Regions from separate parts of the Dorea amylophila genome, predicted to be linked through region 2. Evidence: predicted binding sites of a transcription regulator. Region 2 holds the regulator's gene; the other holds the start of a gene.
What was found. The regulator HrcA, encoded in region 2, represses chaperone genes, less so after heat shock. The targets are predictions, from matches to a motif close to TGTTAGCACTCNNNNNNNNNGAGTGCTAACA.
Positions count from the first base shown of each region.

Region 1: the regulator HrcA is predicted to act here: its motif matches at 1,664-1,694, upstream of OCV72_RS02005 (co-chaperone GroES).

Region 1 is NZ_JAOQJW010000003.1:6,795-10,224, reverse strand. It holds gene topA (type I DNA topoisomerase) at 1-390, shown strand, start outside; gene codY (GTP-sensing pleiotropic transcriptional regulator CodY) at 455-1,237, shown strand; gene OCV72_RS02010 (hypothetical protein) at 1,302-1,610, shown strand; gene OCV72_RS02005 (co-chaperone GroES) at 1,723-2,007, shown strand; gene groL (chaperonin GroEL) at 2,047-3,430, shown strand, end outside.
Region 2 is NZ_JAOQJW010000001.1:73,433-76,862, reverse strand. It holds gene dnaK (molecular chaperone DnaK) at 1-906, opposite strand, end outside; gene grpE (nucleotide exchange factor GrpE) at 962-1,549, opposite strand; gene hrcA (heat-inducible transcriptional repressor HrcA) at 1,586-2,641, opposite strand; gene OCV72_RS00345 (replication-associated recombination protein A) at 2,800-3,430, opposite strand, start outside.

The DNA.
Region 1 (3,430 bases), on a different contig from region 2:
GAACTGGAACAGGTGAAGATTGAAGATGAAGTGACAGATGTGATCTGTGAGGAGTGCGGCCGCAATATGGTTGTCAAATATGGCCCGCATGGAAAATTCCTTGCATGCCCGGGATTCCCTGACTGCCGTAACACGAAACCATATCTGGAAAAGATAGGTGTACCATGCCCTGTCTGTGGTAAAGATGTGGTAATCCGGAAGACGAAAAAGGGAAGACGATATTACGGCTGCGAGGATAACCCGGAATGTGAATTTATGTCATGGCAGAAGCCATCGACAAAAAAATGTCCGAGATGTGGTAAATACATGCTGGAAAAAGGAAATAAACTGGTTTGCAGCGATGAACAGTGTGGATATGTAGAAAATATTGAAAATAATAAGGATAATTAATGATATTCGTTGAATATTTCAGAATTGTATGATAATATACATTCATAAGGATGGAGGAATGTAAATGGGCGTACAATTGTTGGATAAAACCAGAAAAATCAACAAATTACTGCATAACAATAGTTCGAGTAAAGTTGTCTTCAATGATATCTGCGAAGTCCTTACAGAAATTTTAAATTCGAACGTATTAGTGATCAGTAAAAAAGGAAAAGTGCTTGGCGGAAGCAAATGCGAAGGTGTGCCTTACATTACCGAATTGATCGAGAGAGAAATCGGAAAACATGTAGATGATATGCTGAATGAGCGGCTGCTTAGTATCTTATCAACAAAAGAAAATGTAAATCTTCAGACATTGGGATTTTCCGAAGAAGCTGTCAAAGGTTATCAGGCGATTATTACGCCGATTGATATTGCAGGGGAAAGACTCGGGACACTGTTTATCTATAAAAAAGATAAAGTGTATGAGATTGATGACATCATTTTGAGTGAATACGGAACAACGGTTGTTGGTCTTGAGATGTTAAGATCTGTGAATGAAGAAAGTGCAGAAGAAACCAGAAAAGAGCATATTGTACAATCGGCAATCAGTACATTGTCGTATTCGGAATTGGAAGCAATCATTCATATATTTGATGAGTTGGATGGTGCGGAAGGAATTCTGGTCGCAAGTAAGATTGCAGACCGTGTCGGAATTACCAGATCGGTAATTGTCAATGCTCTGAGAAAATTCGAAAGTGCGGGTGTGATCGAATCCCGTTCTTCCGGCATGAAAGGAACGTATATTAAAGTAATCAATGATTATGTATTTACGGAACTTGACCGCATTAAAGCAGAACGTACAAAATAATAAGAACTACAAAGGGTATCGGGCAACTGATACCCTTTTCACAGTATAAAGGAGGATGCGGATAGTGAAATATGGAGGATGTACGGCAAAACTCAGAATGGACCGCGTAATTCTGGAAGACAGTTTTTTTGATGAAACGGAATATTTATGCAAGATCATAGCATATGATGAAGAGGAGGAGACGTTGTATCTGGTATCGGAAGAGGCGGAACTCACCTTTTATTCTTTGGATGGAATCTATGAGTGCAGCATAGAGGATCCGAAAGATCCTGTAGTCTGCAAAGGAATATTAAAAGAACGTTACTGGAACAAGGCAGGCAGGGTTATGAAATTTAAAATTCAAAATGGATTTTATAAAAAAGTTCTAAACTAAATAGAAAGTGTGTTGACAAACCAAAAGGAGAGTGCTATTTTATATCTAGAATCTTTCAGCACTCTCTTTTATTGAGTGCTAATAATGCAGAAATAATTAAGGAGGAATAGATATGAAGTTAGTACCATTAGGTGACAGAGTTGTATTAAAACAGTGTGTAGCAGAGGAGACTACAAAGTCGGGAATCGTGATTCCTGGACAGTCTAAGGAAAAACCGCAGCAGGCAGAGGTTATTGCTGTAGGACCAGGTGGAATGGTGAATGGTAAAGAAGTTGAGATGCATGTTACAACAGGACAGCAGGTAATTTATTCCAAATATGCAGGAACAAATGTTGAGATTGATGACGAGGAATATATCATTGTAAAACAGGATGATATTCTGGCCATCTGCGAGTAATTGTACAATTAATTCATATATTTCAGGAGGTAGATACCAATGGCAAAAGAAATTAAATATGGTGCAGAAGCAAGAAGAGCGCTGGAAGCTGGTGTTAATCAGCTCGCTGATACAGTAAGAGTAACAATCGGACCAAAAGGACGCAATGTCGTTCTGGATAAATCTTTCGGAGCACCACTGATCACAAATGACGGTGTAACAATCGCAAAAGAGATTGAACTGGAAGACAGATTTGAAAATATGGGAGCACAACTGATCAAAGAAGTTGCTTCTAAGACAAATGATGTAGCAGGAGACGGTACTACAACAGCAACTGTACTTGCACAGGCAATGGTTCATGAAGGTATGAAGAACCTGGAAGCAGGAGCAAATCCGATCATTCTCCGTAAAGGAATGAAGAAAGCAACAGATGTGGCAGTAGAAGCCATTGCGAAGATGTCAAGCAAAGTAAAAGACAAAGATCAGATTGCAAAAGTGGCAGCAATTTCTGCAGGTGATGCTGAAGTTGGACAGATGGTGGCAGATGCTATGGAGAAAGTATCTAATGACGGAGTTATTACGATCGAAGAGTCTAAGACTATGAAGACAGAGCTGGATCTTGTAGAAGGTATGCAGTTTGACCGTGGATATGTATCTGCATATATGGCTACAGATATGGATAAGATGGAAGCAAATCTGGATGATCCATATATTTTGATCACAGATAAGAAGATTTCTAATATTCAGGAAATCCTTCCGCTTCTGGAGCAGATTGTTCAGGCTGGAGCAAGACTTCTTATTATCGCAGAAGATATTGAGGGAGAGGCACTTACAACTCTGATCGTTAATAAACTGCGTGGAACATTCAATGTTGTAGCTGTAAAAGCACCTGGATACGGTGACAGAAGAAAAGAAATGTTAAAAGACATTGCTACACTGACAGGTGGTCAGGTTATTTCTGAGGAACTCGGTATGGAACTGAAAGATACAACCATGGATCAGCTTGGACGTGCAAAATCTGTAAAGGTACAGAAAGAAAATACAGTAATTGTTGATGGTATGGGAGATAAGAATGCAATCGCAGACCGCGTTGCCCAGATCAAGGCACAGATCGAAGAGACAACATCTGACTTTGACAGAGAAAAACTTCAGGAAAGACTTGCAAAACTTGCAGGCGGCGTAGCTGTTATCCGTGTCGGAGCAGCAACGGAGACAGAGATGAAAGAAGCAAAACTTCGTATGGAAGATGCCTTGAACGCCACAAGAGCAGCAGTAGAGGAAGGTATCATTTCCGGTGGTGGATCTGCATACATTCATGCGTCCAAAGCAGTTGCTGAAGCGATTGACGGACTGGAAGGTGACGAGAAAACAGGTGCAAAGGTTGTCCTGAAAGCTCTGGAAGCACCACTGTTCCATATCTCAGCCAATGCAGGACTGGAAGGTG
Region 2 (3,430 bases):
AGCTGTGATACCAGCATCTGATAATGCTCTCTGTACCGGCTCAGATGTCTTCAGTACAAGATCATGTGTCAGTTCATCAAATTTAGCTCTTGTAAGGTTCATATCGAAATGTTTTGGCCCTTCTGCTGTAGCTGTGATGAATGGAAGGTTGATGTTTGTTGTTGTTGCTGAAGAAAGTTCTTTTTTAGCTTTCTCAGCTGCTTCTTTTAATCTCTGAAGTGCCATCTTATCTGCAGATAAGTCAACACCTTCCTGTTTCTTAAATTCAGCGATCATGTAATCTGTAATCTTCTGGTCGAAGTCATCTCCACCAAGTCTGTTGTTACCGGCTGTAGATAATACTTCGATAACTCCGTCACCGATCTCGATAACAGATACGTCGAATGTACCACCACCAAGGTCATATACCATGATCTTCTGTTCTTTTTCATTGTCAAGACCATATGCAAGAGCTGCTGCTGTTGGCTCGTTGATGATACGTTTTACATCAAGTCCTGCAATCTTACCTGCATCTTTTGTTGCCTGACGCTGAGCATCGTTGAAGTAAGCAGGTACTGTGATAACAGCCTCTGTTACTTTCTCTCCGAGGTATCCTTCTGCATCTGCTTTCAATTTCTGAAGGATCATTGCTGAAATCTCCTGTGGAGAATATTTCTTATCTTCAATTGTTACCTTATAGTCGGTTCCCATCTCTCTCTTGATAGAAGAGATTGTTCTCTCTGCGTTTGTTACTGCCTGACGTTTTGCAGGTTCTCCGACAAGACGCTCACCAGTCTTTGTAAATGCAACTACAGATGGTGTTGTTCTTGCACCTTCTGTGTTGGCGATAACTGTCGGCTGTCCACCTTCCATTACGGCTACGCAACTGTTTGTTGTTCCTAAGTCAATACCTATAATTTTACCCATGATAAATTTCCTCCTGTATTATTCTTTATTCTGATAATTGTGAATATGCTTGTTTCTAGTTTGCTACTTTTACCATGCTGTGTCTTACGACCGAATCACGGTATGTGTAACCTTTCTGAAATTCTTCGGCAACAATATTTTCACCAAAGTTTTCATCTTCCACATGCATCACCGCATTGTGGAAATTCGGATCAAACGGCTGACCTACTGCTTCAATAGGCTTCACCTCTATTCCTTCAAGTGTGGTAACCAGGTGTTTGTATACCTTTTCCATTCCCTGAACGAACGGATCTTCTTTTTCTTCTTCCTTTACCGCATCTAATCCTCTTTCGAAGTTATCTACAACCGGAAGAATCTTTTCTATGATATCTTTCGCTCCAACTTCATACATCTGGGACTTTTCCTTTTCTGTACGTTTGCGGAAGTTATCAAACTCTGCCATCTGACGAGTAAGCTTATCTGTCAGTTCTTCTATCTTCTCGTCCTTTTTATCTTTCTTTTTACCAAATAATTTTTTGCCAGTTTTCTTTTCTGCATCCTCTTTGGCTTCTTCGGAAGTTTCTTCTGTCTCTTCCGCCTCAGCTTCTGCAGATTCAGTCTCAGCTGCAGACTTTTTGGCTTCTTCCACAGCTTCTTTTACCATATCTTCCTGACTTTTTTCCTGCTTATTCTCCAAGGGTTATTCCACCTTTCTATCATTCTTATGAAACATCTGATCCAGTTCTGTCTGGAGACGCTTCATAGATTTTAAAACATGTTCATAATCCATACGTTTCGGTCCGATAATTCCTATCGTTCCTTTCATACCATCCCCCAGTTCATACGTTGCGGTTACCACACTGCAGTCCCGCATGGTCTGTACCGGCGTCTCATCACCGATATATACCTGGATTCCTGTATTGTCTTCCTTTGCCAGGGTCTGGGTTACCAGCTCGGATAACTGCTGTTTTTCTTCAAATGCACTGATGATCTCCTGTGCACTCTGGTTATCACTCAGCTCCGGATATTTAAAAATATTCGTTGCACCGCTTGTATAAATCTGCATGTCATCATCCAGATGAATGGCATCCGCAACTGCATCCAGAACATATCCGACCACCTGACTGTGGATTCCTGCCTGCTCTTTCAATCTGGCGATCAGCCCCAGGTTGATCTCTTCGATTGCCATGCCATTGAGTGTTGTATTCAACAGCATGTTTAACTTCAGCAGATTCTCATTACTGATTGGTTCGTCAATGTTGATGATCTTATTCTTGATCACATTGCCGCCCAGTACAATGACTGCAATCACCTGTTCCTCATCTACCATAGACAACTGAATGAACTTAATCTTATTCGAATTGTTCATCGGAGTGGAAACCATCGTTGCATAATTTGTATTCGTTGCAAGAACCCTTGCCGCCTGCTTCAGAAGCTGATCCATCTTGTCAGCCTTATCAAGCATCTGCTCCTGCATCTCATTTAATTCCTGCTCTTTCTCCTCCATCAGCATGTCTACATAGAGCCTGTATCCTTTGTCCGAAGGAATACGTCCTGCCGACGTATGAGGCTGGATGATATATCCCATCTCTTCCAGATCAGCCATCTCATTACGAATCGTTGCTGAACTTAAATTCAGATCCGTATATTTGGAAATTGTTCTGGAACCAACCGGTTCTCCTGTCTCCAGATAATTCTGAATGACTGCATGAAGTATTTTCAATTTTCTTTCACTCAGTTCTTCATAATTTATCACCGGTACCTCCTCCTTTCGGTTTCGGGTTATTAGCACTCTTTATATCCGAGTGCTAACACCTTTCGACTATTAAGATAGCACTCCCGCATATTTTTGTCAACACTGTTTAGATATTTTTTAGAAAGAGGCCGTTCCGGTTAATAAATGACATTCCGGAATTACTGATTCTCCCGAATATACTGCATCCACTCTTTAATCTTTCTCTCATGTCCATTCTCACACGGCACATAGAATTTTTCTCCTGCGATCTCGTCCGGAAGATATTGTTGTTCTACGTAATGGTGCGGATAATCATGAGCATATTTATATCCGGTTCCGTGTCCCAGTTTCTGTGCTCCTTTATAGTGAGCATCCTGCAGATGTGACGGAACAGTCGTCTTTGTCCTCTTCACACTTGCCATTGCATCAGCGATTGCGATATATGAGGCATTACTCTTTGGGGCAGTTGCCACATAAGTGACTGCCTGCGAAAGGATGATCTGTGCTTCCGGCATACCGATTCTTTCAACTGCCTGGGACGCAGATACTGCTACCGTAAGTGCCATCGGATCTGCATTTCCGACGTCTTCCGATGCACAGATCATAATACGCCTGGCTATGAACTTGATATCTTCTCCTGCATACAGCATTTTTGCAAGATAATACACTGCCGCATCCGGATCAGAACCCCGCATACTTTTGATAAATGCAGAGATCGTATCGTAATGATTATCCCCGGTCTTATCGTATTTGACTACCCGTTTCTGAATACATTCGGACGCAACATCCAGTGTTATATGAATCTTTCCG